Regions from separate parts of the Peribacillus sp. NPDC006672 genome, predicted to be linked through region 1. Evidence: riboswitches for the same ligand, from Rfam matches in the RefSeq annotation. Region 1 holds a riboswitch; each other region holds the start of a gene.

Region 1 (4,523 bases):
AAAGAAGCTATTTTCTTCATATGAAATTCCTCCTGAAATGAAATATATTGAATCATTGAAAAAATGACTGATTCTATCGTTTGTTAACTATGTATGAGGCTTTGTCACCAAGCATTTGAATGATTTGCACAAGGCAGATCAATACAACAATCGTCGTGATCATGACTGTATTGTCATAACGGTAATATCCGTACCGGATGGCCAGGTCGCCAATTCCCCCTCCGCCGATTGTCCCTGCCATTGCTGAGTAACCGATAAGTGAAATGGTCGTTAATGTCAGCCCTTGAATGATTCCTGGTTTTGCCTCTGGAAGAAGTACATCCTTAATGATCATCCATGGGGTGGCACCCACGGCAATTGCAGCTTCAATCACTCCTTTGTCTATTTCACGTAATGCCGATTCAACGATCCTGGCAAAAAAAGGTATGGCGGATACGGACAGGGAAACAGAAGCTGCTCTTGGGCCTATCGTCGATCCAGTAAGCAAATCCGTTAGAGGAAGGAGGGCGACCAAGAGAATGATGAACGGAATTGAACGTACAATATTGACAGCAAAACCGAGGGATCGATTCACAAGACTATTTTCAAAGAATAAATTCCTGGTTGTCGTAAACAGCAATACTCCTAGCGGTAAACCGATTAGAAGGGCTACAGCAAGTGAAACTCCGACCATATAAATCGTTTCAAGAAAGGCTTTATTAAGATCAGGTAAAATATTGACGATGGAATCAAGCAGTGACATGTTTTAACACCTCCACAGAACTGGAACGATTCATTATATATTCCACTGCCGAATGAATTTCAGCGGCATCACCAATTAACTCAATGATCAAGATGCCTAAAGGGACATCCTGGATATACTCGATTTTACCGTGCAAGATATTACCCTTTACAGAATGGGTTTGGATAGTATCAGAGAGAATCGATTCTCCGGCGGTTTGCCCTTCGAATTGAATTTTAATAATCGTTCCTTTACTTCCTTCAATCAAATGCGAGGGAAGTTCGAAATCCAGTACACTGCTAATGAATTGCTTGGTTAACTCTTGCTTAGGCTGTGAAAATATTTCATAAACGGGACCTTCTTCAATTACCCGTCCATCCTGCATGACGGCGACTCGGTGGCATAGTTCTTTGACCACTTCCATTTCATGTGTAATCAACACGATGGTAATTCCAAGCTCCCTGCTTATCCTTTTTAATAACTGTAAGATCGCTTTTGTAGTTGTTGGATCAAGGGCTGAAGTCGCTTCATCACATAATAGTACAGAGGGATTATTTGCTAAGGCACGAGCAATGCCGACCCGTTGCTTCTGCCCACCGCTAAGCTGTGCCGGATAGACATCTTTTTTATCATTGAGCCCTACGATTTCCAACAATTCCAATACACGTAACCTGATGGCGTCCTTCGATTGATGCGCGGCCTTCAAGGCGAAAGCGACATTTTCATATACCGTTTTTGAACTGATCAGTGAAAAGTGTTGAAATATCATTCCGATCTTTTGACGATGTTTACGAAGCTCTTTACTCGATAAATAGGTTAAATCAATACCGTCAATGATGATATTTCCACCTGTCGGTCGTTCAAGCAAATTCAAGCAGCGGAGTAATGAGCTTTTTCCAGCTCCACTGTGGCCGACAATTCCATACACTTCGCCTGTTTGAATGGTCAAAGATACGTTATCCACTCCGATAACTCGGTTTTTCTTCAAGATGTATTCCTTTCTGACTGAACGGATTTCAATCATGAACATTCCCCCTTAAACATTAAAAACTGCCTCTATCATTCAGAAAGAGGCAGCGAAATTATATCTCGTCTTATCTTTCAGAATGCAATCATTCTGCAGGAAGTGGCACCGTTCCCGATTGGGGCGGTTGCCGGACATCGCAGGGCCTGATCCCTCCGTCACTCTTGATAAGTAAATTATTATTTTAGAATATTTCGAGTTTTGTATATACTCTATATTATTTGTAAAATCCTGCATTGTCAATCGTTACTATGTTTTTGAAATGATTTTTGTTCCGTGCTTTCGTTAAAAACCATTCCTCTAAAAAATGGGGCTATGAGGCAATTATCAAGTCTTTCCATCCAGGTTAATTATTCCATTATTTCCTTGTAAAAAGGGTAAAGAGATAATACATTTATTATAACCATGTGAAAAAAGGCAGATTAAACTACTTTTTCCGATAATGAGGAGGAAATGCATGATAGAGATCAAGACAGTAAATGATGTGGTTTGTGTGCACGGGACTCCTAGCGGCAAGTCGGGGATGAGTGTCTATGTTTTTTTAACGGATGGTCTATTGATAGATACTGGCGCACAGATATTATTGGAAGGGCTTGTTCCATTCTATGAGTCCTCAGACTTCGATTTAGTGGCGCTGACACACTATCATGAGGACCATACGGGGGGCGCAGCCTGGATAATGGAACATAAAAAGGTTCCGATATTCATTCATCCGATGTCGGTCGATGCTTGTGCGAAGGATGCTGAATATCCTGAGTACCGCAAAAAATTTTGGGGAAAGAGAGACGCCTTTAAGGCTGAGCCGCTAGGGAAGGCCGTTCATTCCCGCACCCAAAAGTGGGAGCCGATTTTTACTCCTGGTCATGCGAAGGACCATATGGTGTATTTGAATCATAGTAATGGCATGCTCTTTTCCGGAGATCTTTTCGTAACACCAAAAACAAAGCTTGTCTTACGGGAAGAGTCTGTCCCGATCATCATCGATTCCATAAAAAGATTACTCCAATATGATTTTGGGGAAGTTTTTTGCTGTCATGCCGGGCATGTTCCAGATGGAAAGGAAATGTTCAGAAAAAAACTGGATTATTTGGAAAACCTCCGTGGTGAAATTTTGCGTTTACATCATCAAGGACTGACCGTTCATGAGATCCAGCAACTCGTTTTACCGAATCGATATCCCCTTATCGAGATATCTGAGCATGAATGGGATTCGGAGCATATCATTACATCGATACTAAAAGGAAATGTTTTGAGTGCAAGGGAGAATGAATGAAAAAGGGAGAATTTTCTATTGAAAGTAAATGTGTTTGGGTGATTTGCACTCACGATAGCCCTCTTTATTTGTTGTTGAGTACTTTAAAATCTCGCCCGATGAGCAGAGATAACAATCAAAATATTCATCGTAAACATAGTCATGTTTGCAGAAGAGTCCTTTTTTTGTTCGAGGACGTGTATACGGTAAAGCCGGTGTTATTTTGACACGTGCGAATGATAAAGGGTAATCGCTTCCATTTAACTCATGGGAAAGTGCAGGAGTTAAAGATTGGGTCTTCATAATTTTCTAAAAAAGACTTAATGCGCAAACGGAAATTGTGTGACTATAGGCACTTTGAAAAGGAATTAGATGATTATATTTATTACTATAACCACAAACGAATGAAGGTAAAATTAAAAGACCTAGTCCAATAGAATACCGAACTCAGGTCTTAGAAGCTGCTTAAACTATATGTCTTGGGTCAGATCACTTTTGCCTATAGTCTTTTTTAACTTGAGGTGATGACGATGTTTAAAATGTAGGGGTGTAATAGTAATAGCTAAAGGAAAAGAGTTTATTTCGTATTTTCCTTTTTGTCCTTATGTATTCCTCTATTAAAAACTTAGTCGGATTTTCTACCTGACCTATAGAATTGTTTATTCACTCTTTGAACTCCGATTGGTTCAGGGCCCTCTAAAAGAGAGCCCCTACCGGGTTTATTTATTGATATTGGGATCTGTTTCATCATAAAAATCATGTGCTTCCTCGATGTTTTGAAGGTTAGCGACTTCATACACATTTCCGCCTGCCATTCCTTCATTGATGATACGGTCGATATCCAGGAAAACCGAGTCCTTGCCATCATATTCGGTATCCTTCAAAAATGTCATTTTTTCTTTATCCAAAATAAATCCCTCCAGCCTTTTCTTTAGTTTAGGCAAAGGAGAGTTTTTTATACTGTTCAGGGGTTTCAAATTAAAAGGGGGGATAGGGTTCATTCATATACATGATAGACCATTAAGTCATGTATCATGCTTTTTAGTTTGGTTTCTTCTGTTTCAGAAGGTGGGTTGGCTGTCCACTCGATGGATCCATCTTTATGATATAAGGCTTGAACTGCCTGCTTGTTGAAATAAAAAGAAATTTTCCATCCTGGCAAATTCTTATGCAGTGGTGACCATTGAAAATGAGTGATCATATGTATAACCTCCATATATGCTGTCTCTCATTTCATTATAATGGAAAACGGCAGCTGGAGGTGTTATTTTATTTTCTGGTTGGAAAAAGTTAATTCAATGAAAAGGTTTTTTAAATGCAAAAGCCTGTTGACTTCAATTTCCTCTTCGTCGAACTGCATGGGCTTTGAGTTCACTTCGTAAATGAAGAGCGAACCTGTTTCATCTTCCCCAATATCAATGGAAAACTCACCGAGAAAACCGATTTTTTTAGAAAGAATCTCTCCGCATTTTTGAGCGATATTCGCTAATTTTAGATTCAAGCTTCTTGATTGCAGGTTTTGATAA
Region 2 (4,523 bases), on a different contig from region 1:
AGAGGTTTTTTTGGCGATGAATCCTGTTTCATGCCCAGCTATATTGCGGGTCACTTCAAATCCTTCATGTTGGAGTATTCCGGTTAACGTGTCGGAAGCGAAGAACTCTTGATTCCCAATTTCGGGTTTGGAATGAATGGCTTGACTAATTCCGATATATAATTCGGCATGAAGGTCGATGTGATCTTCAATGATTTTCTGATGCTGCTTCCGCACTAATTCTCTCGCCATATTCTTATCTCCCTTTTCATTTATTGGTTTAAAGAGCCGGATAGGTATCCTTGAATCCATCCGGCATTCCTTCACTTTGTTCTCATCGTCATTTTTCAACGGCTGGTTTTGTCCAAGCATCCTGGTAATTCAATAATTCATCTACAGAAACATATGCAGGAATGGTGTTTCCTTTAAACGTTTTTTCAATGAATGCCTCCACTTCTTTCGAGTGATAAAGTTCCACTAATTTTTGCAGCTCAGGACGATCGGTATTTCCCTTTTTAACTGCAATGATATTAATATATGGTTTCGCCGTTTTACTTTCATGGAATAATGCATCTTTTAAAGAAAGTCCTGCCTCAACGGCAAAGTTATTATTAATGGTTGAAGCATCGGCATCATCCAATAGACGTGGCGTATTGCCGGCAGCAACAGGTTTGATTTTCAATTTTTTCGGATTATCCTGAATGATTTCCAATGATCCCGAACCATTGAATTCCTCTTTCAATGTAATCAATCCAGCTTCTTGAAGAAGGAGTAAGGAACGGCCAAAGTTTGTTGCTTCATTCGGAACGGCTATAGTCGCGCCATCAGGAAGACTTTTAAGACTTTTATGTTTTTTCGAATAAAGGCCCATTGGTGCAATGACAGTCGACCCGATGGCCTCTAATTTCAAATTTTGATCTTGGATGAATTCATCGAAGTAGGCGACCGTTTGGAATGAATTTGCATCAATTTCACCTTCATTTAACGCAAGGTTCGGTTGGATATAATCATTAAAAGTGACCAGTTCGATATTCAGCCCCTTCTTTTTCGCTAAGCCGACAATGTATTCCCACGTTCTCGTATCCCCGTTGCTGACACCCACTTTCACTGTTTTCACATCATCCGTACCGCCTGCTGCACCCTCTTCGTTCCCACATGCTGCTGACACGATGGCCAATGTCAATACTATGATCGTTAATAAGATTTTCTTCATTTCCCCAACCTCCTGTTATTTTTATCTTCTTCTGATTTTTTTTGAAACGAAATTCCCGGTGGATTGCAATAATTGAACGATGATCACGAGTGCCGCCACTGTGACGACCATCGTCATCGTATCGAACCTTTGATAACCGTAAGCCAAGGCTAAATCTCCTACCCCGCCTGCACCGACGGCACCTGCCATGGCTGTAGAACCAACCAGCCCGATTGTCGCTGTTGTAAATGTAAGGATCAACGAACTAAGCCCCTCGGGAATCAAAAAGCGATAAATGATTTGCCATGTCGTCGCCCCCATTGCCTGAGCTGCCTCGATGATCCCTTTGTCCACTTCCAACAGGGAGTTCTCCACAAGGCGGGCAATATAAGGAGCCGCGTAAAAGATAAGCGGAACAATGGCTGCATTCGTTCCGATCGCACTGCCTACAATCATTCTAGTAAACGGAATCAGTGCTACAAGCAAGATGATGAAAGGAACCGACCGTAATATATTGATGATCGGATTCAATACATTAAAGATCCATTTATTCTCCAGGATGTGACCCTTTCTAGTAATGACAAGCAGGATACCTAGCGGGAGCCCGATTAATCCAGAAAACACCAATGAGATGGCTACCATATAAAGTGTGTCACCGAAAGCGGTCGACAGCTGGTCTGCCGTTATTTCCATTCCCCAAAGCGTATTACCCATTTACTTGCACCTCCTGTACGAGAATCCCCTCATCTTTAATATATTGATAAGCTTTGCCTACCTCTTTTTGGTCACCTGTTACCTCGATGATCAAATTCCCAAAAGGCGTTTCTTGAATTTCAGAAATATTGGCTGATAATACACTTAAATGAACATCATATTTCTTCGAGATGGTTGAAAGTAAAGGAGTACCCGAAGTAGTCCCAATAAAATTAATTTTCCAAATAATCGGGATATGGGACCCTATACTTTTCAGGAAACTTTGTGGAATCTCGTCATGTATGACCGTTCTCACGAAGTTTTTTGCAATATCAGTTTGCGGCTTGGCAAAAACTTCGAAAACTGAGCCTTGTTCAACCACGCATCCGCCCTCCATGACCGCCACTTTATTGCAAATTTCCCTGATCACTGACATTTCATGAGTGATTAGCAGAATGGTAATATTGTATTCTTTATTAATTTTTTTTAAGAGCTGCAGTACTGCACTCGTTGTTTGTGGATCCAATGCCGATGTAGCTTCATCACACAATAGGATTGATGGATTGGTAGCCAATGCCCTTGCGATGCCGATCCGCTGCTTTTGACCGCCGGATAATTGTTCCGGATAACTCTTTGCCTTGCTTGATAAGCCAACGAACTCTAACAGCTCGCCTACCCGCTTTTTGATTTCTTTACCCGGAGTTCCCGATAAAACGAGCGGCATGGCGATATTATCAAAAACGGTCTTTGAGTTAAGCAAGTTGAAATGCTGAAAGATCATCCCGATTTTTTTCTTCTCTGCCCGTAATTCCTTTGGGTTCAATGAAGTTAACTCCTTCCCCCCAACAATCACCTGACCATCTGAAGGGTGTTCCAGCAGATTGACCAGCCTGATCAACGTACTTTTCCCGGCCCCGCTATAACCGACTACACCGAATATATCCCCCTTTTCAACGGTCAAATTAATTCCTTTTAACGCTTCAACCGTCTGTTTCTTTGTTTGATAAACCTTTTTAACATTTTGAAACTCAATCATCCAATCTCCCCCCATGTTGTTTATTTGTACAAATTCTTTATCAGAGAAGAGCTTCCAATGTTTCATAATGATCGGGTTAAATTTTCGAAAGTCACGAGTAAATGCGCGAAATTCACGAGTAAATCTTCGAAACTCACGAGTAAATGCGTGAAACTCACGAGTAAATGCATGAAACTCACGAGTAAATGCGCGAAAGTCACGAGTAAATGTGCGAAACTCTCGAGTAAATGTGCGAAACTCTCGAGTAAGTGTGCGAAACTCTCGAGTAAATGCGCGAAATTCACGAGTAAATGTGCGAAACTCTCGAGTTAATGCTCACAACTCATGATTAATGATCGAAACTCTCGAGTAATGCGTGAAACTCTCGAGTAAATGCACCAATTCTCCAAATAACCATATCCATTCTGAATAAACAAAAGAGGCCCCTTCCGTCATCAGACAGAAGAGGCCTCTTTTAGACATAAAAAAGAGTAAACTCTTAAATTAATTATCTAAGAAAAGCTCCTTCTTATCTTTCAAACTTTCGTCCGTTGGAATTAGCACAGTATTTTTACAAAAGTAAAAACCCGCTGCCGAGGTATCATAGGGCCAAGTCCCTCCACATCTCTTGATAAGAATTAACGTTATATTTAATTATGTCCTTCACTATATATTCAATTTTCTCTAAAGTCAACTATATTTTTTATCGCTCTAAACATTTTCATAGTATAGTGAATTGACAGTTTTTTTATTATATTAATATAATTCCACTTCTACTTTATAATGATTTGCTCATTCTCCAGACAAGGTATTTTTCATTTTCTTCCCTTATCTTCATCATGCCTGAATTCGTATATAAACGAATCGCCCTTTGATTGTCCGGAGACACCCTTAAATGATATTCGGATACATTAAATTGCCTGAAAAAGTTTTCTGCGTAGCGTACCAATTCCTTGCCAAGGCCTTTACTGCGGTATTCGGGAATAAGATAAAATAAATTCACATAGCCAATCTCAGTCCCTTCATACTCCCGAATTTGAAGTTCCATTTGTCCAATCGGTTCTTGATCCTTTTCAATGATCACCTGTCCATCCGGAAATTTGCGGACCCTTTCTTTCATTTGTTTCAGATAAGAATTTTCATCTCCAAAACCATCTTCAGATCCAAAACTTACAACAAAGGAATCTTTCCTGAATTTAATGATAATGTCCTTATCCTTGTCCGTATCAATGGTACGAAAGATCAACTTTATCCACCTCATCATTTTATTGGAATAGTTTCAAAGCAGGCAAAACTCATTTTACTTACGATCTTTTATGATATTTTTTATTATTAAAAGGCTCAAAGGGGCCCTTTCGTTTTTGTGCCTTGATGAAAAAACATTTGCCATCTGCCATTCGCATATTTCCAGATTGAACTTCTTAAGGTATGCTCCTCTCTACCTTCATCAAAAATCCGGAACGTAGTTAATACGGTATCTTCGGACAATTGGTGCATGTCAAAATCGCTTAAGATCATGTTCACCGCTTCTATTCCTTCTTCTCCGATACAATCGCTTTTAGTCCATATTCGACCTGAACTGCCGAACTCAAAGAAATCATCTTTCAATAATCGTGAAAGTTCCTCTGGTGATGTACGGATCTC
Region 3 (4,523 bases), on a different contig from region 1:
GGGCTTCTAAATAATTTTCCTCATTCAACTGACTTTTTCCCAAATCCAGATTGGAATCATAATTCCTTGTTACGCAGCCTGAAGCAATCAACATAAAAAAAATAACCATGAATGATCTCTTCACTACATCACTCCTCACTTTTCCAAAGATACTCTCCCATATTATTCTATAAATCCATCATAAACCCTTTGATTAAAATTCCGATACCTCTATTTCCTATCATTTTCATTAAAGAAATGTTGATTTTTATGATTATTTTTTTACAAAAAGCGGTACAGAATAGATAAACGGTTGAAAGGATGATGAGCAGAATGAGACAGGATAAACAGACCTATCATGTCGATTTGGTCAGCGGCGACGTACTCGGACAAAAACTTGAAGAGAATCCGAGCTTCACTGTACATGCAACTGATGAAGAACTGGCAGAATTGAAACAATGCTTGGAGGAACACCGGACAGATGACCTGGAGGCATATGCCCGTTCACATGTGCCCTACCTTCTCTATCATCATGACCGGGCAAATGATAAATACGATGCAGCCATGAAAAGACTTTATGCCCTCATTTATAAATTAGGGGATGCAACGGCACGAAACCATATAGAAGAAATCGGCATATTGAAAGATAACAAATTCGAGGGAAAAGAAGAAGTGCAAAAGTTCAAATAAGAATTATGACAGAACCTGAAATTCAAAGGTTCTGTTTTTTTATGAAAGACCCCTAAAGGGGATATGGGGGCATGACTTTAGCTTTGAAATTTGTTTTAAGTGAAAATAAGTTGTTGTTATCCACTAATAATATTATGATGGCATTCTAAATAAAAATCGGAGGTATCTTATATGTTTTTATTTGGGGCCATTATCATTTATCTTTGCTTAGCATTTTTCTGGACGTTTTTATTCAGCCTTTTCAAAAAGAGACTTTATGTTTTTATTGCACCTTTCAGTATTTTGGTCATATCGCTTTTATTATTTGGTTTAGGCAGTGCAACACCTTTGGCAGTCGATTCATCAACTAGGGAGCCGCTGCACCCACTTTCTCAACCCTCAGCTTCTTATACACTAACGTCATTTGCGGTTATCGCACTAGCTCCGCCTTCTTTTATACTTGCTTTTGTCATCTTTATTATAAGAGGTAAAAAAGTAAAATGAAGACGATACATAAACGCCCCCGCCCCAATGGGTGCCAACGAAAAAATCCTGTTGCATATCCAACAGGATTTTTTTCAATCTTTATTCAAAATTCACAATGACAGGATTCTTCTTTGGCCCGATGAAACCGTGGCCCCTTTTGTATAGGTAAGGGCAATTCCCTGGATAATGAACATCGTAGCCAACGTCATCAGCATGTCGGGAATTCTCAATTTAACGATCATGAATGAATTCAATGCCCCTACGACTAGTGAGGCACCGATTGCAGCTCGACCCGCACGGATAAAAGTGGCTTCACGAGTGACTTTAAAATTTATGAATGCGAGGACTGTTCAGATTGCCCATTGAAATCGCGTTGCACAAAGGCAGAAGGAAATCGTCAGGTGCATTATAACCCGATTTATGAAGAACTAAAAACGAAAGCAAAAGTGAACCTTTGGTCTGAATCAAATGCACAAATCTACGCTCGACGAAAAATCGAGGTTGAGAATGTTTTTGGTCACATCAATGGCAATAGATCGTTCCGTCGGTTTTTACTTCGGGGCTTGCCGAAAGTCCAAAACGGAGGTTGTCATTGTGGCTATGGCCCATATTCTACTGAAAGTAGCTGGCCTTCGAAAGCTACTCTCAACAAAGAATTATAAAAGTAGAAAAACAGGTGAAGGAAAACGAATTGTTTTTCTTCACCTGTTCTATTTTAGGGACTTATTAGACAGTCCCTTAATCAGCTGTATTGCAGACTTATCCCTCTCTTATCTGTCAAAACATTTCTGTTTTGCAGGATTTAACACCAATTCCTAATGGAACGGTTGCTGGGCATCTTAGGGCCATTCCCTCCGCCACTCTTGATAAGAGAATATACGTTTTTCGTAATTATCACTTTATAGGGATATAGTCGCAAGTCAATAGTTTTTTGAATATTTGAAATGTTCCCTGCTATTTTATTTTCTTTGAAGCTGGGCTAGACGCTTTTTCTCAATTTTTTCAAGTCTCTCCAACTGACGTAGTTTCACTTCGAACACAGTAATCGGATCACGGTAAACTTCCGGATTTTCTTTCATATGCTCCAATGCAGCCTGGTAGTCTTTGATTTCTGTCTGCGTTTGCTCTATCGTTTTTTGAAGTAAGGCAAATGAGCTGCGATAGAAAAGTGAGATGTCCCGATCCAAAGATTTTTCAAACAATCCAAATTGGGTAAGGAAGCGTTCAGTGATCATTTCCGCAACATCCTGATAATCTTCACTTTCCAAGTATTTCTTATAACGATTGTACATATTGGCTTTATTTTGCGGTATTGCCCCAAACAGCTTCCCTGCTCCTTTAAGCAGCAATTGTGATGGAGTCCTGCGCAAAAGGATATTAACGTTTTCGATGCGGATACTGCTTGTCATCCGGTCGGCATCACGGCGCCAGTCATCCAATACCCTAAAGTCACCTGACAGCGTTATCCGTTCTTCTTTGTATAATTCATTGAATCCGGCACTCATCTCATCCATAAACTGTTGGCTTTGCGAGAACTCCATTTGGGAACTAGCAATCCAATCTTGAAGAGAACGGTAATATTGAGGCATGATCTTGTCAGAAATGAATGCTTGAATCCGCTCATTCATTTCATGGTTCAGCTGTATATGGACCTGACTGAAATCACTGCTTTCCGTTAACGATTTAGAGCAATCCCTCAGTAATTCCGGAATTTTAGAAGAAAGCTGACTTTTAACTTCATCCTTAAGCACACGGTACGACCTTATGATATTTTCACTTTTTTCTTTTTCCAAATCAGCCAATTGATTGACCGCGCCATTCAATTTGACTTCCATCTGTTCATTCCAAGAGATGGAATGCTCGCATTTCCGTTCATTGGCTGCTCGTTTTTCTAACAGATAAGATAAAGTTTTACGAATGAAAGCAAGAATTTTTTCAGATCTTCTTTCTTTCCAATTATCATCTTGATAATTGGATTGAAGGAATGCTGAAAGGTCCTTCAACTGCTGCTTGCTGTCATAAAGTTTGGAGAAAGCGAACACTTTCGCATTCGGGAAATATGCATTCACTTTATCCCATGTTTCGTCTTCCATCCGGACCGCGACTTGATCACTGTATATCGTATCCATTTTATTTAATAAGAAATGAATCGGCAGTTTCGGAGCCATCATTTGAATTTCCAATAACAGGTCCCGTTCACTACCGGTGAAAGGCGCCCGGGCATCAAGAACGAACATCAGGCCATCACTGCCATGTAAATAGCCTTGGAAATCTGATTCCACGCTTTTTTCCCCATTGAACCCCGGTGTATCCAATAATCGCAGACGATTATTTTTAAGGTAGTCACTGATAAGCGTCACATCGACAATAGTCCCGCGCTGGCGGCGTGTTTCATCTAATTCAGTTAGCTCCATGACAACTTTGCTATCTGTATCGGTAATTTCAAGGATTTCCAAATCATCCCCATCTTTGACACTGACTAGTGAAGAATGATCTTCGGCAGCGATGCTCTCGCCAACAATTGACTGTATAAAGGATGTCTTGCCATTTCCTGTACTTCCCACAAGAAGAAGGTTGAAATTTTCGGTATCCTTAAGCCCCTCGACCATCCATTTAAGCTTATTGCCAACCCTTAAATCATTCTCTTCAGCCCATTGGATGATGGAATTGAACAGTTTCTCTCCAGCTTCCAGTCCGCCTCCCAATTTAGGTGATTTCGAAAGCAGGCTTTCTGCATCCTGAATGACCAGCGCATTAATCGTATCCGGGAAAATTTCATTCCAGGACAACGCGGATGCCGCTGCAAACAGCGAAAGCTCCCCATCTGCGATTTTTAGCCAGTTTTCCAGCAACCTTGGCACGACAGGACTTAAATCTTTGATTAGGTGCGTTCCTTCTAACAGACCTGCATATGCATCCCTGTAATAAACGGAAAGCTCATCCCATACATCCCCTTGGTTTAATTCGATGGTATCTATCAGGTTATTAATCACTTTTAACCATTCAAAATATGAATCGGTATATTTATAATTTTTCCAAAGGGCAACCGTCATCTTTTCGAAACGAGCCTGGTCGAGCGTATATAGCGAACAAAGGACAGTTGAAAAATAATCCGGGGCCATAGATTGAGCGACACCCTGTTGGATATATGTTTTCAGCACATCAAACCAGCTCATTGATTCCGTACGGATACTTTCATCTGAAGCTAGAACCACCGCACTGTTCCAATCCTTTTGTTCTTCAAAAAAGGCACGTGCGATTTCCGTGACATTCGGGTAGTCCGGTTGAAACTCGACTGCTTCTTTCACGACTTTGGAAGCCAAATCATTTCTAGATTCCACTATGTAAAGGGAAAACAGTTGCAAAAGAACCTCCGTTTTCAAAACCGC

The links. A riboswitch is a leader RNA that binds a small molecule or an ion and turns the genes downstream of it on or off. The one in region 1 is predicted to bind S-adenosylmethionine.
Region 2: linked by a shared signal. The riboswitch ahead of ACQKKK_RS08985 (hypothetical protein) and the one ahead of ACQKKK_RS05170 (methionine ABC transporter ATP-binding protein) in region 1 are both predicted to bind S-adenosylmethionine.
Region 3: linked by a shared signal. The riboswitch ahead of ACQKKK_RS24880 (ABC transporter permease) and the one ahead of ACQKKK_RS05170 (methionine ABC transporter ATP-binding protein) in region 1 are both predicted to bind S-adenosylmethionine.

The regions. Positions count from the first base shown of each region.
Region 1 is NZ_JBNNOR010000002.1:363,305-367,827, reverse strand. It holds gene ACQKKK_RS05180 (MetQ/NlpA family ABC transporter substrate-binding protein) at 1-20, opposite strand, end outside; gene ACQKKK_RS05175 (methionine ABC transporter permease) at 74-742, opposite strand; gene ACQKKK_RS05170 (methionine ABC transporter ATP-binding protein) at 729-1,745, opposite strand; SAM riboswitch class I at 1,813-1,919, opposite strand; gene ACQKKK_RS05165 (MBL fold metallo-hydrolase) at 2,203-3,018, shown strand; partial or broken gene ACQKKK_RS05160 (IS5/IS1182 family transposase) at 3,058-3,222, opposite strand; partial or broken gene ACQKKK_RS05155 (hypothetical protein) at 3,321-3,371, shown strand; partial or broken gene ACQKKK_RS05150 (IS3 family transposase) at 3,375-3,466, shown strand; gene ACQKKK_RS05145 (hypothetical protein) at 3,717-3,905, opposite strand; gene ACQKKK_RS05140 (YheE family protein) at 3,995-4,198, opposite strand; gene ACQKKK_RS05135 (YheC/YheD family protein) at 4,262-4,523, opposite strand, start outside.
Region 2 is NZ_JBNNOR010000004.1:227,781-232,303, forward strand. It holds gene ACQKKK_RS08965 (M20 family metallopeptidase) at 1-231, opposite strand, end outside; gene ACQKKK_RS08970 (MetQ/NlpA family ABC transporter substrate-binding protein) at 320-1,192, opposite strand; gene ACQKKK_RS08975 (methionine ABC transporter permease) at 1,214-1,864, opposite strand; gene ACQKKK_RS08980 (methionine ABC transporter ATP-binding protein) at 1,878-2,900, opposite strand; gene ACQKKK_RS08985 (hypothetical protein) at 2,963-3,184, opposite strand; SAM riboswitch class I at 3,406-3,517, opposite strand; gene ACQKKK_RS08990 (GNAT family N-acetyltransferase) at 3,658-4,125, opposite strand; gene ACQKKK_RS08995 (DUF4440 domain-containing protein) at 4,221-4,523, opposite strand, start outside.
Region 3 is NZ_JBNNOR010000027.1:40,919-45,441, reverse strand. It holds gene ACQKKK_RS24895 (hypothetical protein) at 1-124, opposite strand, end outside; gene ACQKKK_RS24890 (hydrolase) at 313-669, shown strand; gene ACQKKK_RS24885 (hypothetical protein) at 841-1,152, shown strand; partial or broken gene ACQKKK_RS24880 (ABC transporter permease) at 1,275-1,421, opposite strand; gene ACQKKK_RS24875 (transposase) at 1,464-1,796, shown strand; SAM riboswitch class I at 1,902-2,007, opposite strand; gene ACQKKK_RS24870 (GTPase domain-containing protein) at 2,094-4,523, opposite strand, start outside.